3 regions of the Sphingopyxis sp. CR5 genome follow, and region 1 is predicted to be linked to each of the others. Evidence: predicted binding sites of a transcription regulator. Region 1 holds the regulator's gene; each other region holds the start of a gene.
What was found. Region 1 encodes LexA, which represses DNA repair genes until DNA is damaged. Its sites were predicted from a motif close to GTTCCNCNCTTGTTCT; they were not measured.
Positions count from the first base shown of each region.

Region 2: a site for LexA is predicted at 8,050-8,065, ahead of uvrA (excinuclease ABC subunit UvrA). Genes of this name have one in related genera too.
Region 3: a site for LexA is predicted at 1,982-1,997, ahead of radA (DNA repair protein RadA). Genes of this name have one in related genera too.

Region 1 covers NZ_JCATIE010000007.1:121,585-131,311, forward strand. Annotated here, with positions in the region: gene AC58D2_RS12315 (ComEC/Rec2 family competence protein) at 1-1,256, shown strand, start outside; gene lexA (transcriptional repressor LexA) at 1,210-1,893, opposite strand; gene AC58D2_RS12325 (molybdopterin molybdotransferase MoeA) at 1,960-3,150, opposite strand; gene moaC (cyclic pyranopterin monophosphate synthase MoaC) at 3,147-3,620, opposite strand; gene trpC (indole-3-glycerol phosphate synthase TrpC) at 3,852-4,637, opposite strand; gene trpD (anthranilate phosphoribosyltransferase) at 4,634-5,632, opposite strand; gene AC58D2_RS12345 (anthranilate synthase component II) at 5,629-6,219, opposite strand; gene trpE (anthranilate synthase component I) at 6,226-7,743, opposite strand; gene AC58D2_RS12355 (peptidylprolyl isomerase) at 7,755-9,698, opposite strand.
Region 2 covers NZ_JCATIE010000010.1:36,628-46,354, reverse strand. Annotated here, with positions in the region: gene pstC (phosphate ABC transporter permease subunit PstC) at 1-1,204, opposite strand, end outside; gene AC58D2_RS15500 (substrate-binding domain-containing protein) at 1,356-2,405, opposite strand; gene AC58D2_RS15495 (NACHT domain-containing protein) at 2,540-4,429, opposite strand; gene uvrA (excinuclease ABC subunit UvrA) at 5,042-8,038, opposite strand; gene AC58D2_RS15485 (M13 family metallopeptidase) at 8,243-9,727, shown strand, end outside.
Region 3 covers NZ_JCATIE010000002.1:105,494-115,220, reverse strand. Annotated here, with positions in the region: gene AC58D2_RS03440 (acetyl-CoA acetyltransferase) at 1-252, opposite strand, end outside; gene AC58D2_RS03435 (enoyl-CoA hydratase-related protein) at 255-1,049, opposite strand; gene fsa (fructose-6-phosphate aldolase) at 1,241-1,891, opposite strand; gene radA (DNA repair protein RadA) at 2,013-3,374, shown strand; gene AC58D2_RS03420 (CvpA family protein) at 3,514-4,062, shown strand; gene AC58D2_RS03415 (iron-sulfur cluster assembly scaffold protein) at 4,059-4,484, shown strand; gene AC58D2_RS03410 (cation:proton antiporter domain-containing protein) at 4,481-6,385, shown strand; gene aroB (3-dehydroquinate synthase) at 6,374-7,483, opposite strand; gene AC58D2_RS03400 (shikimate kinase) at 7,471-8,049, opposite strand; gene AC58D2_RS03395 (hypothetical protein) at 8,129-8,299, shown strand; gene AC58D2_RS03390 (hypothetical protein) at 8,296-9,727, shown strand, end outside.

The DNA.
Region 1 (9,727 bases):
GCCTCGCGCTGGCGGGCCATGTGCTGCCGCTTGCGGCGGCTGCCGGGGCGCTCGCGGGAGCAGGATATACCTGGCTTGCCGGGGCCGAAGTGCCGACCCTGCGTTCGCTTATAGCCGCGCTGCTCGTGCTCGCGGCGTTTCTGCTCGGGCGCGAGGCGATCACCTTGCGGCTCGTCGCGGCGGGGGCGCTGCTCGTGCTGATCTGGCGACCCGAGGCGCTGGTCGGCCCGAGCTTCCAATTGAGCTTTGCCGCCGTCACCGCGATCATCGCGCTGCACGAGAGCCGCTGGATGCAGCGATTTGCCGCGCGGCGCGACGAGCCGCGGGCCGTCCGTTTCGGGCGCGCGGTCGCGGGGCTGTTGATAACGGGCCTCGTTGTCGAGGTCGCGCTCGCGCCGATCGCGCTTTTCCATTTTCACAAGGCGGGCCTGTACGGCGCGCTCGCCAACGTCGTCGCGATCCCGCTGACGACCTTTGTGATCATGCCGGCCGAGGCGCTGGCATTGTTGTTCGACGCCGTCGGACTCGGCGCGCCCTTCTGGTGGATCGCCGAACATGCGCTGTCCGCGCTGATCGCGCTCGCGCACCGCGTCGCGGCGGCGCCGGGCGCGGTGGCGGCGCTGCCGATCTTTCCGGCGTGGGGTTTCGCGCTCGCGGTTCTGGGCGGGCTGTGGTTGCTCCTGTGGCAGCGTCGCTGGCGCCTCGCCGGATTGATGCCGCTGCTCGTGGGCGCCACGGCGTTGGTCGTTCAGCCGCGCCCAGACCTGCTCGTGAGCGGCGACGGGCGCCACATCGCCGCCGCGGTGCCGGGCGGCGGCTATGCGCTGTTGCGCGGCCGTGCCGGCGATTATGTGCGCGACACGATGGCCGAGGCGGCGGGGGTCGACGCGCCGCTCGGTGTGCTCACCGACATGGATCATGTGACGTGCAACCGCGACTTCTGTCGCTGGCGCCAGCGGAACCGGACGATCCTGGCCCAGCGCGGTTACGATCGTATCGACGGCACGGCGATGGCGCCCGCGTGCGCCGCCGCCGATGTGGTAATCAGCCACCGCTGGCTCCCGCGCGAATGCCGGGCGCGCTGGTTGACGATCGACCGCGACAGCCTCGCCGAAAGCGGCGGGCTCGCGCTCTATCTCGGCGATCCGCCGCGCGCCGCCACCGCTTTACGCCGCGGCGACGAGCATCCGTGGCGGCGCCCGCCGCAGGTCAGTGGTAACGACGAAGCAGTCCCGACAAACGCCCTTGCACCATGACGCGCTCGGCCTCGTAACGCTGCGGCTCATAGGCGCCGTTGGCAGGGTCGAGCCGGACCATCCGGCCTTCGCGGCGGAAGTATTTGAGCGTGGCATCCTGTCCGTCGACCAGCGCGACGACAATGTCGCCTTCGCGCGCGGTGTCCGCTTTCTGGATCAGCGCATAGTCGCCGTCGAGAATGCCCGCCTCGATCATCGAATCGCCCGATACTTCAAGCGCATAATGATCGCCCGAACCGAGCAGCGCGGCCGGTACGGCGAGCTGATTATGATCCTCGAACGCTTCGATCGGAACGCCCGCGGCGATACGGCCGTGGAGCGGAACTTCGATGATGTCGTTGGCGGCGATCGGCCGAAGCGCCGGGGGCGCTTTGCGCAGCGGGGCGACATTGTCGCGATTGTCGTGCACACCGCCTTTCGCGCCTTCAGGGAGCTTGATCACCTCCAACGCGCGGGCGCGATTGGGAAGGCGACGAAGAAAACCCCTTTCTTCCAAGGCGCTTATCAGTCGATGTATGCCCGATTTCGATTTGAGTCCCAGCGCCTCCTTCATCTCCTCGAACGAAGGCGAAATGCCGCTGTCGTCGAGTTTCTGCTGGATGAAGTGGAGCAGTTCATGCTGCTTCGCGGTCAACATCGCCTAGGTCTCCATACTGCCAGTTTCGGACATATGGAGAACGATAGAGGAACAGATCGGAACTTGTCAAGCGATCGCGATATAGTCGGCGCCGTCGCCCGCCCCGCGCGCGGGCGCCGCGATGTCGCGGATGACCAGCGCGTTGGCGCCGCCAAGCGGAAAGGTGCGCCCGCTGTCCTGGCCGTCGAAGATATGAAGTTCGCCGCTGTCGAGCCGCGCGCGCAGATAGTCGCGCCGCGCGCCGCCCGGCGCCAGCGGTGCGGCGAGCGGCGCCGAGAAGATGGGCGGTAACGGCGCGCGCGCGCCGGCGAGATGGCGGACGAGCGGGAGCAGGAACAAAGTCGCTGTGACGAAGGCCGACGCAGGGTTTCCTGGCAGGCCGAGCAGCAAGGAATCCCCTAGCGTTCCGGCCATGAGCGGCTTGCCGGGTTTCATGGCGACTTTCCAGAAATCGATCGTGCCGGCGGCGTCGTCGAGCGCGCCGCGCACATGGTCATGGTCGCCGACCGATGCGCCACCGACGCTGACGATGACGTCATGGCGGCGCGCCAATTGTTTGAGCGCGGCCGATATCCGGTCGCGGTCGTCGCCGATATGGAGCGGGAGCGACACAATCGCGGGCTCGCTCGCCATCATCGCCGCCAGCATCGCGCCGTTGCTGTCGGGAATCTGTCCCGCCGCGAGCGGGCGTCCCGGTTGAACGAGTTCGTCGCCCGTCGTCAGCACGGCGACGCGCGGCCGAGCGCCGACGCGAAGCTGGCTCGCGCCGCTCATGATCGCGGCGGCGATCGCGCCGGGTGTCAGCCGAGTCCCGGCCTCGATCAGGCGGTCGCCCGCGGCAAAGTCGCTGGCGCGGGCGCGGACATGCTGGCGGTCGCGAATAGCGTCCGAGGTCGCGAGCGCCAATCGCGACCCATCGACCGCGACATCCTCTTGCATTACCACGGTGTCGGCGCCGTCGGGGAGCATGGCGCCGGTGAAGATCCGCATGGCCTGGCCTGCCGCCAGCGCCCGCGCGGGGGGCTCGCCCGCTGCGCTTTCGCCCGCGATCGCCCACGGGCCGGGCAAGTCGGTGAAGCGGATCGCATATCCGTCCATTGCCGACAGGGAGGCGGAGGGCTGGTCGCGCGTCGCGATGACATCGTCTGAAAGATACCGGCCAAGCGATTCGGAAAAGGCAATATTCTCCGCTCCGAGGGGTGGACGGAGTGCGAGCAGGCGCGCCTGGGCGTCCTCGACGGGAAGCCAGGCGCTCACGCGGCGCGCCAGTCGCCCGAGCGCCCGCCGCTCTTTTCGAGTAACCGCACGTCGCCGATCACCATCGCGCGGTCGAGCGCCTTGGCCATGTCGTAGAGGGTGAGGAGCGCGACCGACGCGGCGGTCAGCGCTTCCATCTCGACCCCGGTCGGGCCTGTGGTCGCGGCGATGACGCGGACCGAAATCCCGTCGGGCTCCCACGCGAAGTCGATAGCGATCTTGCTCAGCGCAAGGGGATGGCAGAGCGGCACGAGGTCGGAGGTGCGCTTGGCGGCCATGATGCCTGCGATGCGCGCGGTCGAAAGCACGTCGCCCTTTGGCGCGTTGCCACTGCGGATCGCCGCGAGCGCAGCGTCGCTCATGGTGATGCGCCCGCCCGCGATGGCGCGGCGATCGGTAGCGGGCTTTGCCCCAACGTCGACCATATGCGCCGCGCCGCTGTCGTCGAGGTGAGTCGGTCGGTTCGTCATCGCGGGCGAGCGAAGCAATGCCGGGCAAAAAAGGCAAGGGGTCGCGGTTGGTATCGGCCGGAATCCATCAATCCCTGCACTATTCGCATCGAACGAAGTCGGGATGCCCTTCGAACGGGAGCCGAGGGGACTCTCGACCGGATTCAGGCCTTTACCTCATCGTCATCCCGGCCTGCGCCGGGATGACGGAAAGGAATAGTCCGCTCCCCACCCCGAGGCCGACGCTTCGCGTCAGCCCTCCAGCAGCGCCCTGGTCGCCGCGGCGACGTCCTCCTGGCGCATCAGGCTCTCGCCGACGAGGAAGGCGTGGACGCCGCTTTCGGCGAGGCGCCGACAGTCGGCGTGGGTGGCGATACCGCTTTCGCCGACGAGCAGCGTGCCGGGAGGCGCCAGTTTTGCCAGGCGCTCGGTCACCGCAAGATCGGTCCGGAAGGTTCTGAGGTCGCGGTTGTTGACGCCGATCAGGCGCGAATCGAGCTGGGCGAGGGCGCGATCGAGTTCGGCCTCGTCATGCACTTCGACGAGCACGTCCATGCCCCGTTCGATCGCGGCCGCCTCGATCTCGCGCATCGCGCCGTCGTCGAGCGCCGCGACGATGATCAGGATCGCGTCGGCGCCGATCGAGCGCGCTTCGGCGACCTGCCACGGATCGATCATGAAATCCTTGCGCAGCACCGGCAATTGGCATGCCGTACGCGCGGCGATCAGATATTCCTCATGGCCTTGAAACCAGGGCGCGTCGGTGAGGACGGAGAGGCAGGCGGCGCCGCCCGCGGCATAGGCGCGTGCATGGTCGGCCGGATTGAAATCCTGGCGTATCAGTCCCTTGGACGGCGAGGCTTTCTTGATTTCGGCGATCAGGCCAAAGCCGCCCGCCGCGATCTTTGCCGCGAGCGCAGCGGCGAAACCGCGCACAGGGCCGGCATCGACGGCATCGAGCGCGGCGATCGAGCGCGACTTGCGCCGCTCTGCGACTTCGACCGCCTTGGTTGCTAATATTTCGGTGAGCTTGTTCATTTATACGCGATCCAGCAGTTGAGCAGCGCGTTGGCGAGACCCTTGTCGATGGACTCGGCGGCTTCCTCCACGCCTTCGACGAGCGTATCCGTCGCGCCCGCGACCACGAGCGCCTCGGCGGCGTTATAGAGCACCGCGTCGCGATAGGGGCCGGGCTCGCCCATCAGCAGGCCGCGCAGCGCCTTTGCATTATAGGCCGCATCGCCGCCGCGGATATCCGAGATCGGCCGCGTCGGCAGGCCGGCGTCGGCGGCGTGGCTGCGCTGCATCCGCACGCCGTCGGGGGTGACGACGGCAACCTCGTTGCCGCCCGCGAGTGAGAGTTCGTCGATTCCCTCGTCGCCCGAGATCACCCGCGAATGGTCGGTGCCGAGCCGGCGCAGCGCCTGGGCATAGACGGGGACATAGGCGGGGCGCGCGATACCGATCAGCTGGCGCCGGACGCGCGCCGGGTTGGCCAGCGGCCCCATCAGGTTGAAGATGGTGCGACGGCCGAGCGCCCTGCGGATCGGCATGATGCGCGCCATCGCCGGATGGTGGTGCGCGGCGAACAGGAAGCAGATGCCAAGGTCGGCGAGCTGCGCTTCCGCCATTTCGCTCGCGCGCGCCATGTCGAGGCCGAGTGCCTCCAGCGTGTCGGCGGCACCCGATTTGGAAGAAGCGGCCCGATTACCGTGCTTTGCGACAGGAACCTCGCACGCCGCCACGACGAGCGATACCGCGGTCGAGACGTTGAGCGTGTGGTGGCCGTCGCCGCCGGTGCCGCAGACGTCGATCGCGCCGTCGGGAGCGTCGATCGGGATCAGCCGGTCGCGCATCGCCTGCGCCGCGGCGGCGATCTCGACCATCGTTTCGCCGCGGTCGGACAGCGCCGCCAGGAAGGCCGCGACATTCTCGTCGCTGCCGCCGCCGTCGAGCATCGTCGCAAAGGCGGCCTCGGCCTCATCCTGTTCGAGCAGGCGACCTGGGTCGGGAAACGGGCCGAAGCGGCTCATGCCGCCTGCCGCGCCGCGACCGGCAGGCCGGCGATCCGCAGGAAGTTGGCGAGCATTGCGTGGCCGTGTTCGGTGGCGATGCTTTCGGGATGGAACTGTACGCCGTGGATCGGCAGTTCGGCGTGTCGGAAGCCCATCACCGCGCCATCGTCGCTCGTCGCGTTGATCGGCAGGCAATCCGGGATATCGACGACCTCGAGGCTGTGATAGCGCGTTGCCGTCAGCGGGGAAGGCAGGCCCGCGAACAGACCGGTGCCGTCGTGGCACACCGGCGATGTCTTGCCGTGCATCAGGTGCCCACGCTGCACCGTGCCGCCGAAATGCTGACCGATCGCCTGATGTCCCAGACACACGCCGAGCAGCGGGCGCGCCGCATCGGCGCAGGCGGCGACGAGGTCGAGGCTGATTCCCGCCTCGTTCGGGGTGCAGGGTCCGGGCGAGATCAGCATCGCCTCGGCGCCGGTCGCCAGCGCCTCTGCGGCGGTCAGCGCATCGTTGCGCTCGACCCGCACCTCGGCGCCCAGCTCGATCAAATAATGAACGAGGTTGAAGGTGAAGCTGTCGTAATTGTCGATGACGAGGATCATGGCGCTCTACTGCCCGTAACCCGGCGTGCCGGCAAGCCGGACCGCCTCGCGCGCCGCCGCGAAGAGGGCGCCCGCCTTGGCTTCGCATTCGCGCTGTTCATACGCCGCGTCGCTGTCCGCGACGATGCCCGCGCCCGCCTGAGCATACATGGTCCCGTCCTTGACGATCGCGGTGCGCAGCACGATGCAGCTGTCCATATTGCCGTCGGGCGCGAAATAACCGACCCCGCCCGCATAGGGCCCGCGCGCGTCGGCTTCGAGCTCGGCGATGATCTGGCACGCGCGGACCTTGGGCGCGCCGCTGACGGTGCCGGCAGGAAAGCCCGCGAACAGGGCGTCGATCGCGTCCTTGTCGGGCGACAGGCGGCCGATGACGTTCGAGACGATGTGCATGACGTGGCTGTAATATTCGACCGTATAGCTGTCGGTCACGGTGACGCTGCCGCCGGTTGCCGCGCGGCCGACGTCGTTGCGGCCGAGGTCGAGCAGCATCAGATGTTCGGCACGCTCTTTGGGGTCGGCGAGCAGGCTTTCGCGGTTCTCGCTGTCTTCGGCGCTGGTTCGGCCGCGCGGACGCGTGCCCGCGATCGGACGGATCGTGATTTCGCCGTCTCGCACGCGCACCAGTATCTCGGGCGACGATCCGATCAGCGCGAAGCCGGGCAGGTCGAGGAAATAGAGGAAGGGTGAGGGGTTGATCCGCCTGAGCGCCCGATAGAGATCGAACGGCGGCAGGTCGAAGGGGGTCGAAAAGCGCTGCGAGAGCACGACCTGGAAAATGTCGCCCGCCGCAATATAGTCCTTCGCCGCGCGCACCATCTCGGCATAGCGTTCGGGGCTGGTGGCGGCGTTACGGACGATATCGCCCGGCTGCGCGGTGGTGGTAGCGCGCTCGGCATGTGCGTTCGCGCTCGACAGCCGCGCCGCGATGTCTTCGAGCCGGTCGTTCGCCGCTTCGATCATCCGGTCGATCGCGCCGTCCGCATCGGGCCAGATCGGCGCGATCAGGAACAGCTCGTCGGCCAGCCGGTCGAAAACGAGGATCGTCGTCGGGCGGACGAAGATCATGTCGGGCAGGGCGAGCCCGGCGCCCCGCGCGCGCGGGATGCGTTCGACGAGACCGATCGTTTCATAGGCGAAGAAGCCGACGAGCGTCGCCAGCGCCTTGGGCAAGCCGTCCGGCACGTCGAAGCGGCACTCGGCGACCAGGTCGCGCAGCGCCTGTAACGCTCCGGTTTCGAGCGGGACGAAGGCATCCTTGTCGCGGCGCCAGTCGCGATTGATTCGCGCTGCATCGCCCGTCGCCTCGAACATCAGGTCGGGGTCGAGCCCGATCAGGCTGTAGCGTCCGCGTGTTTCGCCGCTTTCGACCGATTCGAGCACCCAGTCGCCGCGCCCCGGCTCGACCAGCTTCAGCGCCGCCGAAACGGGGGTTTCGATGTCGGCGATCAACCGCTGCCAGACGACCGCGCCTCGCCCTTGCGCCAGCGCCTCGAGCGCCGCGGCCCTGCCTTCGAGCGCCATCGCTGCCGGGCCTATTGAACCGGCGCTGCCCCGGTCAGCTCCTTGCGAAGCTGCTCGAGCAGATCCTTGTTGATCTTGACCTGGGCGCTGCGCTTGGCGGCGGTCGCGAGCTGGGCGACGAGTTCATTGCCGAACGCCGGGCCGAGCGGCTGCGCAAGCGCCTTGACCTGCTCGGGATCGATATCCTTGGCTTCGGGGCGGTCGACCTTGCCGAGCGAGATCACCATCCAGCCGCGATTGCCGGGGATTTCCAGTGTCTTGACGCTGCCTTGGGCCATCGAAAACAGCAAGGCGAGTTCGGGCGGAACGCGCGCGCCGTCCTTGGCGATGTCGGCGCGGCTGCCGCCGATCGCCTGAACCGTGCCGATGTTGGGCCCGGCTTCGCGTACGGCGGCGTTCAGGTCCTTGCCGCCCTCGACCGCCTTGACGATCGCGCGCGCCTTGTCGCGCGCCACCTTTTGGCCCTGCGCGAGGCGCCAGTCGGCCAGCAGGTCGCTGCGGATCTGGGCGAAAGGCGGCGGCGCGGCCTCGACGATCGATTTGACCGCGAACACGGCGAACTGCTCGTTGGCCTTGATCGTCGCGAGCTGACCCTCGCCTTCGGAGCCACCCTGAAATGCCTGGGCGACCATCGGCGCCAGATCGGGCGCCAAGGTAAAGTCGGACTTCGCCGGCGCGCGCCCGCTGGGCAGGATCGCCGGAGTTTCGTGCAGCTCGAGCTTGCGATCGGACGCGACTTCCTCGATCGACGCACCGCCGTTTACCGCGTCCTGGATCGCATTGTAATAATCGACCACGGCTTCTTCGGCCTTGTTCTTTTCAAGCTGGGCGCGAATCTCGGGCGTTGCATCGGCCATGCTGCGTGCCGGTGTCGTGGTGACATTTTCGACGCGCGCGATCGCCCAGCCGAGATCGGTTTGCGTGGGCCCGATAAGGTCGCCCTCTTTCGCGGCAAAGGCCGCCTTGGCAGCGTCGCCACTCGTCGTCGCGGCGTAGGCCGACCGGGTGAGGTCGCCGCTCTGCGAGGCTGCGAGCCCGACGGCCTTTGCCGCATCGCCGAGCGAGGCGCCGCCGCGCACCTTTGTCGCGATGCTGTCCGCGGTCTTGCGATCGGGAGCGATGACCTGGGCGAAGCGGCGCGTTTCCTTTGCGGCATATTGCGAGGCGTTGCGTTTGTAGAAATCGGCGATCTCGGCGTCGGTCACCGGCGCGGCCTTGACCGCGCTGCGGTCGAACAGCGCATATTGGATCACGCGGCGTTCCGGGATGCTGTAGCGCGAGACATTCTCGGTCAGATATTTGCGAAGCGTGTCGCCGCCCGGATCGCCCTTCGGCGCGAAGGGGCTTGCCGGCACGAACGTCGCAAGACCGCGCCGCTTTTCGAGAAGGAGCGCGGCATAGGGCTGCGCCATCTTCGCGGGAACGCGCGAGATGCGGCCGATCGGGGCGGCAATCTGTTCGGCGAGCAGCTGTTGCTTGATCTCGCTGCGGAGCTGGGTCTCCGTCATCCCGTTCTGGCTGAGAAAGGATTCGAAGCGCGCCTGGTCGAACGTCCCGGACACGCCCGCGAACACCGGAAGGTCGGCGATGCGTCCGTCGACGAGTCGCTTGCTGACGCCGAAGCCCATTTTCTCGGCAAATTGCTCGAACGCCGCCCCTTCGACGAGTTGGTCGAGCACCTGGTCGAGCCCGCCCGATTCGACGAACGCCGCCATCGTCAGCCCCGGCTGCTGTTCGCGCGCCTGGTTATAGGACATCCGAACGCGGTCGCGCAGTTCGCCAAGGCCGATATCGGTCTTGCCGATGCGCGCGACGTTGGCCCCGCCGATCCCGCCGAAGCTCGAATTGCCCGTCACGTCGCCGAGCGCGAAGGCCAGACCGACGAGGAGGACGAAGGCGAGCGCGAGAAACTTGCCGATGGCGGATCCGAAAAGGCGACGAAGGGCGGTAATCATCGAGGAGGCAATCTTTCGCGGCTGGGCGC
Region 2 (9,727 bases), on a different contig from region 1:
TGGCAAAGGGGTTGGCGGTCAGGTTCGCGGACAGGCCCGCGGCCATCACCACGATCATTGTCTCGCCGATCGCGCGGCTGACCGCGAGCAATATGCCGCCCATCACGCCGGGCAGCGCCGCGGGGATCAGCACCTGGCGGATCGTCTCGTTCGGCGTCGCGCCCAAGGCCAGCGATCCGTCGCGCATCGCCTGCGGCACCGCGTTGATGCTGTCGTCGGCCATCGACGAGACGAAGGGGATAATCATCACCCCCATCACGATGCCCGCGGCGAGCGCGCTTTCGGTCGAGGCATTGGGGATGCCGATCGTCACCGCAAAGTTGCGCAGCGCCGGCGCGACGGTCAGCGCCGCGAAATAGCCGTAAACCACCGTCGGCACGCCCGCGAGGATCTCAAGGCACGGCTTCACCCATTTGCGCACCGTCGGCGCGGCATATTGGGTCAGGTACACCGCGCTCATCATGCCGACCGGGATCGCCACTATCATCGCGATGATCGCGCCGATCAGCACCGTGCCCCAGAACAGCGGGATGCCGCCGAAGGTGCCCGCGACCGGCGCGCCGCTCTGCGGGTTCCAGTGCGTCCCGAACAGCAGCTCGCTCACCGGCACCAGGCTGAAGAAGCGCAGCGATTCGACGAGCAGCGACAGCACGATGCCAAAGGTCGTCAAAATCGCGACGAGCGAGGCGAGCAGCAGCAGCGCCATGACGATCCGCTCGACCCGCGTGCGGGCGCGGAAATCGGGGCGGATGCGCGTGAAGGCGTAAAGCCCGCCCGCCAGCGCCAGCGCCAGCATCGCGGCGATGCCGATCCACGCATAGCGGTGCGTCGCGGCTTCATAGGGTTCGACCAGCGGCGCCGCGGCGGGCAGGCGCACCTTCGCCGCCTTGCCCTGCGCAACCTCGCGCGCGTCGGACAGGATCGCGCTGCGCTCGAAGCCAAAGGCGGGCAGGCTCTCGGCCGCGGGGCTCGTCAGCACCTGATTGGTGATCAGCCCCGGCGACACGCTCGACCAGATGGCGAGGAAGATCGCCGCCGGCGCGAACAGCCACAGCGCCACATACCAGCCATGATATTGCGGCCGCGAATGCAGCCGGCGGCCGCTGCGCCCCGCGAGCATCGCCGACCGCGCACGCCCGGCCAGCCAGCCGATCAGCGCGAGGCCGAGGATGAGGAGGAGCAAGGCGGCGGCGTTGAAGGTCACGTCTCGGCTATTCCATTTTATCCTGTTCCCCCGCGAAGGCGGGGGCCCAACTCCTGCACTATCGTTTTTCGGCGATGTTTGCTGAAGATCGTGAGGGTGGATGATGGGCCCCTGCCTTCGCGGGGGCACACGGAGTTGGCAGCAGGGAAACTTACTTCAGCACCGACCCGTCGAGCGGGGTCATGTTCGTCGCCGCGGCATTCGCCGCGTCCGACACCGCCTTGGGCGACACGATCAGGCCCTTTCCGGCGAGGTAGCCGCCGGTGCCCGCGCCCTTCAGGAATTCCGCGACATACTCTTTCAGCCCCGGAACGACGCCGACATGCGCCTTCTTGATATAGATGAACAGCGGGCGCGATCCGGGATAGCTGCCGTCGGCAATCGTGTCATAGGTCGGCGACACGCCCTGCACCGGCACCGCCTTGATCCTGTCCTTGTTCGCATCGAGGTACGAAAAGCCAAAAATGCCCAGGCTGTCGGGGTTCTTGTCGAGCTTCGAGATGATGAGGTTATCATTCTCGCCCTGCTCCACATAATAGGGCGACCCGCGCAGGCCGGTGCACACCGCCTCATGCTTGTCCTTGTCGGCGGCCTTCAGCGCCTTCATCTCGGGGTTCGCGTCGCAGCCCTTGCCCATGATCAGTTCCTTGAACGCGTCATAGGTGCCGCTGGTCGACGGCGGGCCGAATACCGAGATGCCGACCGCGGGGAGGGCGGGGTTGACGTCCTTCCACGTCTTCGCGGTGTTGGGCTTGCCATAGGGGTTCGCGGCGAGCGCCTTATAGACGTCTTCCTCGCTCAGCTTGAAGCCCGGGCCGCGCTGCGCCTCGCCCAGCGCGATGCCGTCGATGCCGACCTGGATCTCGACGATGTCCGTGACGCCATTCTTCTGGCAGGTGTCGAACTCCGACTTCTTCATCCGGCGCGACGCGTTCGAAATATCGGGGGTGTCGCCGCCGACGCCCTGGCAAAAGCGCTCGAAGCCGCCGCCGGTGCCGGTGCTGTCGATCTTGGGCGTCTTGTTCCCCGTCGCTTCGGCGAACTTCTCGCCGGCCGCGGTGGCAAAGGGATAGACGGTCGAAGACCCGACCGCGCTGATATAATCGCGCGCGCCGCCGCCCTGCGACGCCTGATCCTGGCAAGCCGAAAGCGCCAGCGCGCAGGTCGCGGCGCCGGCGGCGAGAGCGAAAGACTTCAGCATGGAAAATTTCCTGTCGGGGGTCGTTACCGAACCAAGCCGCCACCCCCGCGGCGACTCGCTGAGCCGCCAATGGGGGTTTTGTGTGACGCGTATGTGACAGGGAGTGTCATGGAAGTGTCATACGCAACGAGTGGCTATATGAACTGATCGCGAGTTCCCTTAACCTTCGCCAGAAATTTTTGCCTTACTACTTTGTGGTCGCTGACAGAGTTTAGGATTTCAACGAGGATTTTATGTTGGAGCGAAACTTGCTTCACCATTCCATTCTCAATTGAATATTTTTCGTCAGGGGAAAGGGAAATATTTCTTTTCTTCTTAGATGTAAAAAATTTGGAATCTCCGAGAGAAACATATTCATATCCGAGTGACGTGGCTATTTTAAGACAAAAATCGTCGACATCTCTACTGAATAGGCCCGAGTCCGCTGCCAAGAATTTTTCCTGATAGAATTTCTCTATTACGATTGTCATTCGACGAAATTGCCCACTTTGCATATTTCCAAAGCAGCACTTTTTCCCATGAAGGCTAAGATTGATCGACTTCCACTGTAGAAATAAAGCGCGCCGTGCTAATGCTCCCCTCAATTTTTCTACTTCTTCGACATACGCCTTCAGCCTCGGGAGCACCCATTCAACTTCTATACGCTCTTGGGCCATGTCGAAAAGCATTATTAAAACGGTGTCCCAAGGACGGAATACAAATTCGTCGAGGAACTCTCCGCGGAATTGCTCCGGACATTGGCTTAGGAAAACAGCGGTAAAATATTCCTGAAATGACCTATGAACAAATGAATACAAATTACCCTCTATCTGAACTAGGCACACTGATTCTGTTAAATCGAATAAAACTTCTTCAGGATTTAAGGCGTAACCGCAGTACGATATTGCATCGTTTATAAGTTCTATAATATCCGACTTTGAAAATTCAAATTTCTCATTCATGTATGAATTAAAGCAAAATACAGAAAATAATTTGGAAAACTGGTCTATCCTCAGATTTGATTTTCTTTTTCTCTCATACTGTTCTTTGTAAGTATCGTGCTTATCAAAAAGAGTTTCAAAAGCCCTCAGGTAAAAAAGATGCATCTTGTCTGGGATGTTTGCATTTTGCTCGTAAGTTAGCATCATTAAAGTCGATAAAAGTGGCGTAGATAAAAAGCTTTTATGCTTTTTGTAAAGCCCATTCTTAAGCTTTCCTATGAATTTTTTCTTTATATTTTCATCATATTCTATCTTTTCAACAAGTTGAATTACCTGCTTTAAAGACATTGGGCATACGCCGTAGCAGTTAAATGCCTGCCAGGAAGAGAACTGTTCGTCAGGCCGGCTTGAAACAATAATCGATGTTTCCGGATACTCTTTTGCTAAATCAATTATTTGCTCTTGAATAGATTTTCTATGTTCAAAATTTATTTCATCAAACCCATCTAAAAATAAAACAAATAGACCTGACTTTAAGCCCTTTTCAAATACGCCTCTCTCAATCTTTGATGTTTGCTTGTAAAGAGAATGAATATAAGAAATTATATTCGGACTTGTAGTCCTATTCAAATCTCTCAATTCGATAAATATAGGTATTTTTCCCGTTGGATTTTCATAAAATGACAGAGCAAGATATCTTAACAAAACACTCTTTCCGAACCCTGCGAGGGCAGTAATGATGATCTTACTCCCATCAGATAGAAATGACCTAAGATCATCTTGATTTATGACGGTGGAGTTTTGTTGAAGATTTGTTTCAACAAAATGATCGATCAGCGGCACCGGTTTTGTCGGGTCCGCGAATGTTTTGATGGTCGACACACGTCGATGCGTTAGGGACAGGTACTCTTGGTACGCCGAAAATGAATGGACGAGAGTTGTTGCGGCCGCAGTCAACCCCGACTTTCCAGTTTTGGCGAGGTGAAGCAATGCACTTGCTATTACGCGTCGGATTTTAGGATCGGCAATCAGTGAATCCAGCGCATCTACGCCATTTTGGTTTTCAGTATCAGGCAAATCGTATCCTCCCCACTCGAATGTCATCAAATACAAATAGATTTGTCAAGTTGGGGTCAGAAAGCAAGACGCGTCATCTTTACCCTGTCGAGTATTGGGACTGCGTCGAGGCGGTCCGCGCCCGCTTCGCCGTCCCCGCTGCGCGCGCCTGCGTCGCACAAAGGCGGGCGCTGTCGCCCGAACCGCCCGCGATCCGTATCTATGCCGTCGAGGAGGTGACGCGCAGGGATGGCGAGGGCGGGAAACCGCGCGGCAACAAAATCGCTGTCCTACATGGCCGCGCTGTGCCAGTCTGCATCCGGCTCTTTTCAGATCATGGACAGACGCGGGTGCCGTCCGCCGGGTGTGCAGGCTTGGCCGGCTTTTTCCCGGTCCCCGAACGGGGCGGCGAAAGGCGGCGCACGAGGCTGACTTTTACTGAACTTTGGACGAGCGTGGCGCGCGGTCGCCGCAGCCGCTCGCGATCGGCATCTATGCCGCCGAGGATATCACCGCGACACGGATGGGGTGATGGCTCCCCTCCCGCTTGCGGGAGGGGTTGGGGGTGGGCTTGCACCCTTTCGGAACCCACCCCGCTGCGACTGGGCGAGCAAGCTCGCAAGTCTCGCTGCCCCTCCCGCAGGCGGGAGGGGGCTTTCCCTATTTCTCCAGCAGCGGCTTCAGATATTGGCCGGTGAAGCTGCGCGGTTCCTTCACCACCTGTTCCGGGGTCCCCGCCGCGACGATCTCGCCGCCCTTCACCCCGCCTTCGGGGCCCAGGTCGACGATCCAGTCGGCGGTCTTGATGACGTCGAGGTTATGCTCGATCACCACCACGCTGTTGCCCTGATCGACCAGCGCCTGCAGCACTTCCAGCAGCTTCCTGACATCCTCGAAATGCAGGCCGGTGGTCGGCTCGTCGAGGATGTAGAGCGTCTGCCCGGTCGACCGGCGCGACAGCTCCTTCGCCAGCTTGACGCGCTGCGCCTCGCCGCCCGACAGCGTCGTCGCCTGTTGCCCGACCTTGATATAGCCGAGGCCGACGCGGCACAGCATCGCCATCTTGTCGCGGATCGCGGGCACCGCCTTGAAGAAGTCGGCGGCATCCTCGACCGTCATGTCGAGCACGTCGGCGATGCTCTGGCCCTTGAACTTCACCTCCAGCGTTTCGCGGTTGTAGCGTTTGCCGTGGCACGTCTCGCACGTCACATAGACGTCGGGCAGGAAGTGCATTTCGATCTTGATCAGCCCGTCGCCGGTGCAGGTTTCGCAGCGCCCGCCCTTGACGTTGAAGCTGAACCGCCCGGGTTTGTAGCCGCGCGCCTGGCTTTCGGGCAGCCCCGCGAACCAGTCGCGGATCGTCGTGAAGGCGCCCGTATAAGTCGCGGGGTTCGACCGCGGGGTGCGGCCGATCGGCGACTGGTCGATGTCGATCACCTTGTCGCAATGCTCGAGCCCGGTGAGGGCGTCGTGCGGCCCCGCGACGACGCGCGCGCCGTTCAGCGTCCGCGCTGCGCTGGCATAGAGCGTGTCGATGATCAGGCTCGACTTGCCGCTGCCCGACAGGCCGGTGACGCAGGTGAAGGTGCCGAGCGGGATCGTCGCGGTGACATTCTGAAGGTTGTTCGCGCGCGCGCCCTTCAGCACCAGGTCGAAGCCGTTGCCGGGGCGGCGGTGCGTCGGCACGTCGATCTTCTTCGCGCCGGTCAGATACGCCGCGGTCAGGCTCTTCTTGTTCGCGAGCACCTGTTTCAGCGTGCCTTCGGCGACGATCTCGCCGCCGTGGACCCCGGCGCCGGGGCCCATGTCGACGACATGGTCGGCGCTGCGGATCGCATCCTCGTCATGCTCGACGACGATCACCGTATTGCCGAGGTCGCGGAGCCGCTTCAGCGTTTCGAGCAGCCGGTCGTTGTCGCGCTGGTGCAGCCCGATGCTCGGCTCGTCGAGGACATAGAGCACGCCCGACAGCCCGCTGCCGATCTGGCTCGCGAGGCGGATGCGCTGGCTCTCGCCGCCGGAGAGCGTCCCGCTGGTGCGGTTGAGGTTCAGATAGTCGAGCCCGACATTGTTGAGAAAGCCGAGCCGCTCGTTGATCTCTTTCAAAATCGCCTTCGCGATCTGCTTCTGCTGGTCGTTCAGCCTCTCCTCGAGGGTGCCGAACCACGCATAGGCGTCGGCGACGCTGCGCTGCGCCGACTGGCTGATATTCTCGCCCGCGATCTTCACCGCGAGCGGTTCGGGGCGCAGGCGCGCGCCGTGGCACGTCTCGCACGGCTGCGCGGTCTGATATTTGCCCAGCTCCTCGCGCATCCACGCGCTCTCGGTCTGCAGCATCCGGCGGTTGAGGTTGCCGATCACCCCCTCGAACGCCTTGTGCGTCGTATAGGTGCGCCGCCCGTCCTTGAAGGTCAGCTCGACGGGCATCCCGCCGCTGCCATAGAGGATGATCTGCTGCACCCCGCCGGGCAGGTCGGCCCACGGCGTCGTCAGGTCGAAGTCATACGCCTTTGCGAGGCTTTCGAGCACCTGCATATAATAGGGCGAGGGCGGGTTCGATTTCGCCCACGGCACCACCGCGCCCTTCTTCAGGCTGAGCGCATGGTTGGGGACGACGAGTTGGGGGTCGAACTCGAGCCGCTCGCCGAGCCCGTCGCACGCCGGGCACGCGCCCTGCGGCGCGTTGAAGCTGAACAGCCGCGGCTCGATCTCGGCGATCGTGAAGCCCGAGACGGGGCAGGCGAATTTCTCCGAAAAGATGATGCGGTTGAGCGGTATTCCGACATTTTTCATCCCCGTTCGCCCTGAGCTTGTCGAAGGGCCGTCCTGTTCTTCGGAAGGCAAGGACGGTGCTTCGACAAGCTCAGCACGAACGGAATTGGATGAGCCGGAGTCGTTAGTCTTACCATTAGACGACTGCGCCTCCGCCACCGTCGTATCGGCAAGATCGACATAGGCCAGCCCCTCGGCGAGCTTGAGCGCGGTTTCAAAACTGTCGGCGAGCCGCGTTTCGATGCCCTCGCGCACGACGATGCGGTCGACGACGACCTCGATGTCGTGCTTGTACTTCTTGTCGAGCGCCGGCGCGTCCTCGATCTCGTAAAACTCGCCGTCGATGCGGACGCGCGTGAAGCCTTCCTTCTGCCACTGCGCGAGTTCCTTCTTATACTCGCCCTTGCGCCCGCGCACGACGGGGGCGAGCAGATAGGCGCGCGTCCCTTCGGGCAGCGCCATCACGCGGTCGACCATGTCGGCGACGCTCTGAGCGCTGATCGGCTCGCCGGTCGCGGGCGAATAGGGGATGCCGACGCGCGCCCACAAGAGGCGCATATAGTCATAGATTTCGGTGACGGTCGCGACCGTCGAGCGCGGGTTGCGGCTCGTCGTCTTCTGCTCGATGCTGATCGCGGGCGACAGGCCGTCGATATGCTCGACGTCGGGCTTTTGCATCATCTCGAGGAACTGGCGCGCATAGGCCGACAGGCTCTCGACATAGCGGCGCTGGCCCTCGGCATAGATGGTGTCGAAGGCAAGGCTCGATTTGCCGCTTCCCGACAGGCCGGTGATGACGATCAGGCTGTCGCGCGGCAGGTCGACGTCGACGCCCTTCAGATTATGCTCGCGGGCGCCGCGCACCGAGATGTGGGTCAGAGTCATGGGAGGGGTGTGTTCCAGATTTGTTCTTGATGCGCAAGAGGCTGCGCTACGGGGTGGGAGATGGGGCGGGTCGGCGGCGACCGCAAGGTGTCCGCCGCATATGCGAGCCGTTCGTCGAAACATTTCCGCAGCTTGCCAGAAAGGCCGTGCCGCCCGGCCGCATTGTCGTCAGGATCGAGCATCACAATAGTACGGGGACCTTTTATGAAGAAATTTCTGCTTTTGTCGGCGGCGTCGCTTGCGTTGGCCGGCCCGACCGCGATGGCGCAACCGGACAGCGCCCCCGCCGCGCAGCCGGCCCCGGCCGACAGTGGCACGCTCGACCCGCTCCGGTTCGGAAGCTGGGGCGTCGACCTCGATGCCCGCGACACGTCGGTGCGGCCCGGCGACGATTTCGACCGCTATGCCAATGGCACCTGGTTCAGGAACACCGAAATCCCCGCCGATCAGGCATCGGCAGGCGTCGACTATGACGTCTATAATCTGACCCAGCGCCAATTGCGCGCGCTCGTCACGACCGCTCCCCCGACGAGCCAGGTCGGCGGCCTTTATCAAAGCTTCATGGACGAAGCGCGGGTCGAAGCGCTCGGCGCCAAGCCGCTTATGGCCGACCTGGCCCGCGTCGCGGCGATCAAGGGCAAGAGCGAAATGGCGCGCTTCATGGGACGCTCGCAGGGGGCGTTCGGTTACAGCATCGTCGGCGGCGGCCCCTATGCCGACACCGACGATCCGACGACCAACGTGCTGTGGCTGGGACAGGGCGGCATCGGCCTTCCCGATCGCGAATATTATCTGTCGGATCAGTTCAAGACGCAGCGCGACGCCTATCGCGCCTATATCGTGCGGACGATGAAACTGATCGGCAATCCGGCGCCAGAGAAGGCGGCGGACACGATCATAGCCTTCGAAACCGACATCGCCAGGGCGAGCTGGGCGATCGCCGATCGCCGCGACCTCGGCAAGATCAACAACCCGATGTCGTCGGCCGAGCTGGCGGCCTATGCGCCGGGGCTCGACTGGGACGCCTGGTTCAAGGGCGCCGAAATCCCCGCGCAGCAGCGGGTTATCGTCAACGAGAACACCGCCATCCGCGACATCGCCGCGCTCTATGCAAAGACGCCGCTCGACACGCTGAAACTCTGGCAGGATTTCCACGTGACCGACAATGCCGCGCCCTATCTTTCCAAGGCGTTCGTCGACAACCGCTTCGAATTCACCAAGGCGTTGAGCGGGGTCAGCGAGCTGCGTCCGCGCTGGAAGCGCGGGTTGACGCTCGTCGACGGCAGCCTTGGGGAATTGGTCGGTCGCGAATATGCCGCCAAATATTTCCCGCCGAGCGCCAAGGCCAAGATGGAAGATCTGGTCGCGAACCTGAAACTAGCGATGGCCGACCGCATCCGCGGCAACAGCTGGATGGCGCCCGCGACCAAGGACGCCGCGCTCGCGAAGCTCGACAAGATGCAGGTCATGGTCGGCTATCCCGATAAATGGCGCGACTATTCGGCGCTCAAGATCGATCCCGCAGATCTGTACGGCAATGTCGAGCGCAGCGCGGCATTCGAATATGCCTATTCTCTGAGCGATCTCGACCAGCCCGTCGATCGCAAGAAATGGGCGATGAACGCACAGGAAGTGAACGCCTACAACGGCGGGCTTGAAAACAAGATCGTGTTCCCGGCGGGTATCCTG
Region 3 (9,727 bases), on a different contig from region 1:
GACCGTCGGGTTCGCGCCGATCGCGGCGGCGAGTGGGTCGCAAAGCTTGCCAAGACTGTAAAAGCTTATCTGGTCGACGATCGCGAGGCTGTCTATCTCGGCGAGCGGCACTCCGGCGTCCGCCGCCGCGCGCTCGAGTGCCGCGACCATCAGGCCGAGCGAGTCGAGGCCCTGGCCGGGATCGTCGGGGCGGTCGTTGACCTGCCCGACGCCGACGATGACGGGAATGCGCTCGGGATCGGTCGTCGCCATCATCAGCGCGCCTTCCACTCGGGCTTGCGCTTTTCGGCGAAGGCGCGCGGTCCTTCGCGGGCATCCTCGCTGCGCATCAGGGCAGCACGTTCGATCGTATTATGCTCCCAATAGGGCGCATCGGCGGCGATGCGGCCGTCCTGAATGCCGAGCGCGACGCGCTTCGACGCCTGTACCGAGAGCGGAGCATTGGCGGCGATCTTGTCGGCGAGCGCGATCGCGGTGGGCATCAGATCGGCGAGCGGGACGACGCGGTTGACGAGGCCGAACTGCGCGGCGCGCGCGGCGGGGATCGGGTCGCCGGTCAGCATATGCTCCATCGCGAGCTTGCGCGGCATCTGCTGCGCGAGGCGGAATGCGCCGCCCGCCGCGGCGAAGAGGCCGACCTTGACCTCGGGCAGCCCGAATTGCGCATGATCCGCCGCGACGATCAGGTCGCTCATCAGGGCAATCTCGCACCCGCCGCCAAAGGCGAAACCATTGACCGCGGCGATGATCGGCTTCGAGATCGGGTGCGCCACCATGCCCGCGAAGCCCCACGCCTGTTGCTCGGCATTGTCGGGCGCAAGACTTTCGCCGCGCGAGAGGGCGACCAGGTCGGCGCCCGCGCAAAAGCTCTTGTCGCCCGCGCCGGTTATGATGACGGCGCGGATTTCGGGGTCGTCTTCCGCCACTTCGAGCGCGGTGCCGATGCCGACATGAACCGCGGCGTTGACCGCATTGCGCGCCTCTGGCCGGTTGATCGTGAGGATCAGGATATGGCCGCGGCGTTCGGTGAGGATGGTGGTGTCGGTCATCGCGAATCTCTCCCTTTCGGGCGAGTATCGCGGGAGGTTGACGTTTACGTCAACTGGAAAGGGCGGCCGCGCACATAAGCTGTGCGCTGCCGCGAAGGCGGGAGCCTCTCACCGGCCGGTGCTATTTGAAACCGGCAGGAGATGGGTCCCCGCCTGCGCGGGGATTCACCATTGTTGCAGGTTTCGTAAAATCAGATCGACTGGCCGGTCTTCGCCCAATCCGCCAGAAAGCCTTCGATGCCCTTTTCGGTCAGGACATGCTTGAACAGCCCCTTGATGACCGCCGGCGGCGCGGTCATCACGTCGGCGCCGATCTTCGCGGCTTCGAGGACATGGATGCCGTGACGAACGCTCGCTACGAGGATCTCCGTCGCGAAGTCATAATTGTCGTAGATCAGGCGGATGTCGGCGATCAGGCCCATGCCGTCGAAGCCATTGTCATCGTGGCGGCCGACAAAGGGGGAGACAAAGGTCGCGCCGGCCTTCGCCGCGAGAAGCGCCTGGTTCGCCGAAAAGCACAAGGTGACATTGACCATCGTGCCGTCGCCGGTCAGGGCCTTGCAGGTCTTCAGACCGTCGATCGTCAGCGGAACCTTGATGCAGACATTGTCGGCGATCTTGCGGAGGATCTCGGCCTCCTTCATCATCGTTTCATGGTCGAGCGCGACGACTTCGGCCGACACCGGACCGTCGACGAGCGCGCAGATTTCCTTCGTCACTTCCTTGAAGTCGCGGCCGGACTTGGCGATCAGCGACGGGTTGGTGGTGACACCGTCGAGCAGCCCGGTGGCGGCGAGCTCCTGAATGGCGTCGATCTCGGCGGTGTCGGCGAAGAATTTCATGGGTGCGCTTTCCTTTGCGGACGGTGATTCGGGATTGCGATACCCCCTACTGCCCTTTCGGCGCCATTGCGAGGGTGGGAAATTGCTGGCGTTCCATATTTGTTCCGGTTAAGCGATCCGCATGGCCAAAGCGAAACGTCAATATGTCTGCCAGAATTGCGGGGGCGTGAGCTATCGCTGGCAGGGGCAGTGCGCCGATTGCGGCGAATGGAACACGCTGATCGAGGACGTCCCCGAAACGGCGTTTTCGGCGAAGCATGACCTCAGTCGCGGCGGGCGGACGCTGGCGCTCGAAACGCTCGATGCCGACAGCCCGATGCCCGCGCGGATGCTGTGCGGTATCGCCGAGTTCGACCGCGCGCTGGGGGGCGGTTTCGTCGCGGGATCGGCTACGCTGATCGGCGGCGATCCGGGGATCGGCAAGTCGACGCTGTTGTTGCAGGCCGCGGGGCGGCTTGCGAAGGCGGGCAGGTCGGTCGTCTATATCAGCGGCGAGGAAGCGGCAGCGCAGGTGCGTCTGCGCGCGCAGCGGCTGGGGCTCGGCGAGGCGCCGGTCGCGCTCGCGAGTGCGACCTCGGTGCGCGACATCCTCGCGACGCTCGATGGGCGGGGCGCCGATTTCGTCGTGATCGATTCGATCCAGACGATGCACAGCGATGTGATCGACAGCGCGCCGGGCACGGTGAGCCAGGTCCGCGCGAGCGCGCAGGAACTGATCCGCTATGCCAAGGACAGCGGCGCCGCGATCGTGCTCGTCGGGCATGTCACGAAGGACGGAACGATCGCGGGACCGCGCGTGCTCGAACATATGGTCGACACCGTGCTCGCCTTCGAGGGCGAGCGCAGCCACCAGTATCGCATCCTGCGCGCGGTGAAGAACCGCTTTGGCGGAACCGACGAGATCGGCGTATTCGCGATGGGCGAGGAAGGGTTGGGCGAGGTGTCGAACCCGTCGAGCCTGTTCCTGACTGACCGCAGCCGCGACGTCCCGGGATCGGTGGTCTTTCCGGCGCTCGAAGGGACGCGCCCGGTGCTTGTCGAGGTGCAGGCGCTGACCGTGCGGCTGGCGAGCGGCGCGACGCCGCGCCGCGCGGTCGTCGGTTGGGACAGCGGACGCCTCGCGATGGTGCTCGCGGTGCTCGAAGCGCGCTGCGGGCTCCAGATGGGTGCGGCCGAAGTCTATCTCAACATCGCGGGCGGCTATCGCCTCACCGATCCAGCCGCCGACCTCGCGGTCGCCGCGGCGCTGATCTCCGCGTTCAGCGAGCGGCCGGTGCCGTCCGATGCCATCGTCTTTGGGGAATTGTCGCTGTCGGGCGAGGTGCGCCCCGTCGCGCACGACGCGCTACGCTTGCGCGAGTCGGCAAAGCTCGGCTTTTCAAGGGGATGGGGTCCGAAGGCGATGAAGGGTGTGAACGGGATCGATGTGACCGGTTTCGGCCGGCTCGGCGAACTCGTTGACCTGATGCTGGGCCGTGACTAGACCGGCCAGCGCCATCTTTTTCCGTTCGCCCTGAGCTTGTCGAAGGGCTGTTCTTTTCCTTGCGGGGAGAAAAGGACGGTGCTTCGACAGGCTCGGCACGAACGGATTATTGTATGAACTCTGGTTTGATCGCGGCACTATGGGAAGTCTGACGGCCATGGATATTGTCGTGTTGCTGCTCGTGGGCGGCGGCACGATCCTGGGCTTTTCGCGGGGGCTGGTGCAGGAGGTGACCTCGCTCCTCGCGTGGCTGCTCGCCATTCTTGCCGTGCGCTTCTTTCACGCGACGCTGACCGGTCTGATCGCCGATTATATCAGTGCGCCGGGCGGCGCCGCGATGCTGGCTTTCGTGCTGTTGTTCGGTGGCGTGTTCGCGATCGCGAAATGGGGATCGCGGGCCATGGGACAGCGCAGCCGCGCCTCGATCGTCGGTGGCTTCGACCGCGGTCTCGGGGCGGGGTTCGGCGCGGTCAAGGGGCTGGCGCTCGCCACCGTGCTGTTCATGGGAATCACCCTTCTTTATGACATCGGCTATGGCAATAGCGCGCGCCCGGCGTGGATGACGGGCAGCCGCACCTATCCGGCGCTGAATGCCACCAGCGCGGCGCTGAGCAAGGTGATCGCCGAACGCCGCGAGGACGCGCGCGAAACTGAGGCAGCGGCCGCCGAAGCAGGTACGGCGCGATGAGCGCGGCGCTCTATAATCGCGACATATTGTCGCTGGCGGTCGCAACGGCTGACTTTCCGCTGATCGAAAACGCACGCCGCGCTTCGCTGCGCGCGCCGCTTTGCGGCAGCCGGATCATTGTCGACGTCGATGCGGGCGCCGACGGGCTCGTCTCGGCCGTCGGCCTGCATGTCGAAGCCTGCGCGCTCGGACAGGCTTCGGCGGCGCTCCTGGCCCGCCACGCCGCCGGTCGCAGCGCCGACGACTTGCGCGCGACGCGCGACGCGATCGCCGGCTGGTTCGCGGGCGGGGACGATCCGCCCGACTGGCCGGGATTCGATCTACTCGCCGCCGCCCGCGACTATCCGGCGCGTCATGGCGCGATCCTGCTGCCCTTCGATGCCGCGGTCGCCGCGCTCGAAAGCAGGGAAGCGGGCGCATGAGCGGCTTGATCCTTGCCGCTGCGGTCACCGAACGTGCGGCCGAAACGCCGACCGATACCCTGCTGTTCGAAGGGGCGATCCTTCTCGGCGTCGCGACGCTGTTCGTGATGATCTTTCGCCGGCTCGGGCTTGGCGCGGTGCTTGGCTACCTGATCGCCGGTGCGCTCGTCGGCCCGCACGGGCTCGGGCTGGTCGGCGGCGGCGAATCCAAGCTCGCGATCGCGGAGATCGGCATCGCCTTTCTGCTTTTCCTCGTCGGGCTCGAATTGCATCCGCGGCGCCTGTGGGATCTGCGCAAGGCCATCTTCGGTCTCGGGCTCGCGCAGGTGGTCATCACCGGGCTCGTGCTCACCGCGCTGATCCTGCTTACGCAGGGGTTCAGCTGGCAGGCCGCGCTCGTTCTCGGCCTCCCGCTCGCGCTGTCATCGACGGCGCAGGTGTTGCCAAGCCTCAAAAGTTCGGGGCGGATCAACTCGCCCTTCGGGGAAAAGGCCTTTTCGATCCTGCTGTTCCAGGATCTTGCAATCGTACCGATGATCACGATCGTCGCGGCGCTGTCGCGCGCGCCCGCCGACCCGTCGACCCCGCCGGGCGGGATGCTCGCTCTCTATACGGTGCTTGCGATTGTCGGACTGGTGCTCGCGGGACGTTTTGTCGTCAATCCGCTGCTTACCGTCATCGGCCGCTATGGCGAGCGCGAATTGTTCGTGGTCGTCGGCCTGCTCGTGGTGCTGGCGAGCGCCGCGCTGATGCACAGCCTGCATCTCTCGACCGCGCTCGGGGCCTTCATCGCGGGCGTGATGCTCGCCGATTCGCCCTATCGGCACGAGATAGAGGCCGATGTCGAACCATTCCGCCTGATCCTGCTCGGTCTCTTTTTCCTCGCGGTCGGCATGGTGCTGGACGTCAATGTCGTGCTTGCCGACCCGCTCCGCGTCCTTGGCCTTGCCGCGGGGCTCGTCGTGGTCAAAGTCGTCGTGCTGACCCTGCTCGTGCGGGCGTTCGGAAAATCCTGGAAGACCGCCCTCGGCCTTGCGCTTCTGCTCAGCCAGGGCGGCGAGTTCGGTTTCCTGCTTTTCACCCAGGCGCAGCAGGCGTTGCTGATTGCGCCGCAGGCGGCAAGCCTGTTCAGCGCCGTCGTCACGCTGTCGATGGTTTCGACCCCGTTCCTGATGCTTTTCGCGCGCAATCTGGAGTTTGCTCCCGACCGCGACGGTCCCGAGCTGGAAGGCCCCGACGAAGCGCCGCGCGGATCGGCGCTGGTGATCGGCTATGGCCGCTTTGGGCAGATCGTGTCGCAGATGCTGCACGCGGTGGATTGTTCGGTGACGCTGATCGACAAGAAGCCGAGCCAGATCGAGTTGTCGGGCCGCTTCGACACCAAGGTCTATTATGGCGACGGTCTGCGCATCGACCTGTTGCGACGGGCGGGCGCCGACGAGGCGCGACTGATCATCTATTGCATCGACGATGCCTCGGTCGACGCCGATACGCTTGCTCCGATCATCGAGGCCTTCCCACAGGCGAAGGTGCTGATGCGGGTGTTCGACCGCCGGCAATTGATGGCGATCGACGGGGCGGGGACGAGCGGTGCGATCCGCGAGGTGTTCGAAAGTTCGGTCGCGCTTGGCCTGATGGCGCTGGAACAGCTGGAAATCGACCCGCGCGAGATCGAGGATGTCGAAACCGCGCTGCGCCAGCTCGACGAGACGCGGCTTGCGGCGCAGATGGACGAGGGCGACCTGTCGGCGGGCCGCGACCATCGCTTCAAGCCCGGCGGCGGCCGCGAATCGGCGAGCGTGCTCGAAACGCTGCGCCAGCGGCGGCAGGCCGCGAAGCTGGCGCGCGACGAAGAGGAAACGATGCAGGCCGCGGACCCGCGGCCGTCGTCAGCCGGTTGACGCCGCGCCGTCCAGAAAATCGGCCACCATGTCGAGGCCATAGTCTTCGGTCACGAAGCTGCGCCCAATGCCGCGGGTCAGGATCAACGGCAGCTTGCCGCCGCGTACCTTCTTGTCGTGCGCCATATGCGCCGCCAGCGCCGCGCCGCCCGAGTTGACCCCCGCGCTCGTCAGGCTGTGCGGCAGGCCGACACTGGCAAGATGGTCGCGTACGCGCATCGCATCCTCTGGCGAGCAAAGGCCGCGGTCTGCCGAAAACCGGTGCGCCAGAACCATCCCAGCGGCAACCGCTTCGCCGTGGAGCAGGCGATCCGAATAGCCGGTTTCCGCTTCGAGGGCGTGGCCGAAGCTGTGGCCGAGATTCAGGAGCGCGCGGACGTCCTGGGTTTCGCGTTCGTCGGCGGCGACGATCCGCGCCTTTGCCGAAACGCTGTGCGCGATCGCCTTGTGCCGTGCGCCGCTGTCGCCCGCGAGCAGGGCGCCGCCGTTCGTTTCGCACCAGGCAAAGAAATCGGCGTCGTCGATCAAGCCATATTTGACCACTTCGGCATAGCCGGCGGCGAGTTCGCGGCGCGGCAGGGTCGCAAGCGTCGTCGGATCGATCACGACCAGCGCCGGCTGGTGAAAGGCGCCGATCAGATTCTTGCCCGCCGCGACGTTGATCGCGGTCTTGCCGCCCACGCTGCTGTCGACCTGCGCGAGCAGCGTGGTGGGCACCTGCACGAACGAACAGCCGCGTTTGACGATGCTGCATGCGAAGCCCACGAGATCGCCGATCACGCCGCCGCCCAGCGCGATCACATGATCGCCGCGTTCGACGCCTTCGCCGATCAGCCACTCGGTCAGGCGCGCGAGCCCGTCCCAGCTCTTCGTGCTCTCGCCGGCGGGGAGGACAAGCGAGGAGAAGGAAATCCCCTCTGCGGCGAGCGAAGCGCCGACGCGGGAGAGATAGGGGTCGGCGACATGCGTATCGGTGACGATCATCGTGCGCGGGCGTCCGAGCAGCGGCGCAACATGCGCGCCGATGTCCGCGAGCAGCTCGTCACCGATCACTATGGGGTAGCTGCGCTCCCCCAGCTCGACCGTCAGCTTTTCCATGTCGGATCTTCCCATTGTGCCAGAGCCTCCAGTATCGCGCGCACCGTTTGCTCGTGCGGGTTGCTCGCCGAACCGACGCGCAGATGCGCCTCGGCGTAGATGGGATTGCGCACGGCCGCGAGCTCGCGCAGGACAGCGCCCGGGTCGCGATCCTTGAGCAACGGACGGTGGCTGCGGCGTCCGACGCGTTCGACGAGCGTCGGAATGTCGGCATCGAGCCAGATGCACAGGCTGTCCTGCAGGATCAGCGCGCGGGTCTCGTCATTGATGAAGGCGCCGCCGCCGGTCGCCAGGACCAGCGGCTTCCCGGCCAGCAGCCGCGCGATAACCCGGCGTTCGCCATCGCGGAAATGCGCCTCGCCAAACTTTGCGAAAATATCCGAAATCGTCATGCCGGCAGCGCGTTCGATCTCGTCGTCGGCATCCGCGAAAGCCATGCCGAGGCGCTGTGCCAGCCGCCGCCCGATCGTCGACTTGCCTGCACCCATCAGGCCGACGAGCACGATCGGCCGCGAACGGATCGCGGGATCGATGGCCGGGGCCGGGCTTTTCGGGTTTCGCCGCATGATGCGCGCGGCTATACCGCCCGAAGCGCGCGGGACAATGGTTTTCGGCGCGACGATGTAACCAGGGGTCGCCGGGATATTGCGCAATCAAGACAGATCGGGGAAAGGCCGCTGGGTCGGGCGACTGATCGTGGCGGCCTTGCTGCTTGTCGCCTTCGGGCTGTTGCTATTGTTTCTGGGCCGGCCGATCGAGCCGACGATGATTGAGGTGGATGTGACCGACACGATTGCCGCAGGGGCACCCCAATGAGGGCCAGGTCGCTCGCGCTGACGCTTGCCCTGTCGGGCAGCACGCTCGCCGCGGCGCTTATCTTGCCCGTGGTTGCGCAGGAATCGCTGCTCCCCGAGGGGTTCGGGAACCCGCCGGAGGCACCGGCACCGGCACCGGCACCGGCCCCCGCTCCGGCGCCGGCCCCTTCTGCCGCCCCGACCCCGACGCCAGCGGCATCCAGGCCGGGCGGACCGGCTGTGCCGACGGTTGCGCCGACGCTCGGCGCACCCGCCGACGCCGCCGACACCGACGATGGCGAGGCGGCGGAAGAGGACGGCGCACTTTCGAGCCGCCTCAAATACGACCTGCCGCCGGGCGCACGCCGCCTGCTCACGCGGATCGGTCCGCTGACTCCCGAAACCGGCGGCATGGCTCCCGATGCGTTCGGGGCGCGCGGCCAATATGCCGCGGCCATCATGCGCAACACCGACGGCCGGCTCGCGTCGCGCTGGGCGCAGATCCTGCTTCGTCGCGCGCTCCTGTCGGCGATCGATACGCCGAAGACGATCAACGGCGCCGACCTGGCCGCCGATCGCGCGGCCCTGTTGCTGCGGATGGGCGAATCGATCGGCGCGCGGTGGCTCGTGCAGTCGGTCGATTATGACCGGGCAAGCAAACGGCTGGTCTCGGTGGCCCAGCAGACCTATCTTGCAACGGCGGATCCCGCCGGCTTGTGCCCCTATGTCCCGGCGGGCCTGGCACATGGCGATCAGCACAGCTGGCGCCTGGCCGCCGCGATCTGTTCCGGACTGTCGGGCGACGCCGGTCCGGCCGGCTGGGCTATCGGGCGTGTCCGGTCGAGCGGCAAGATCCCGAATTTCGACATTTTGCTGGCGGAGCGCGTTCTTGGTGCCACGGGCGCAGGGCGTCGATCGACGACGATCGAATGGGATAATATCGAGCGGCTGACCAGCTGGCGCTTCGGCATGGCGACCGCGACCTCCATCGGCATCCCGGAAAAGCTTCGGGCCTCCGAGCCCTTCTATATGCGCGGCTGGACGGTGCTCGCTCCGATGACCGACATGGCCGACCGCGTTGCGGCCGCCCCCGACGCAGCGGCGCGAGGCGTGCTGTCGAGCGAGGCGTATGTCTCGTTGCTCAGCGCGGCGTCGAGCGAAGCCGAACCCGCTGCACCGCTGGCGGCACGCGCCGACACGCTCCGCGACGCCTTTGCGGCATCGGCGGCCGCCGATCGCTATGCGGCGATGCAGTCGATGTGGAATGCAGAGGGCGATGGGTTGCATCGCTATGCGGCGCTGATCGCCACGGCCCGTGCCGCCGCGGCACTGCCGACGGGGACAGCGGTCGGCGACGATCCCTGGCAACTTATCGGCTCGATGCTCGCCGGCGGTTACGATCGCAACGCGATGAACTGGGTCCCACAGGTGGATGTCGGAAGCCACGCCT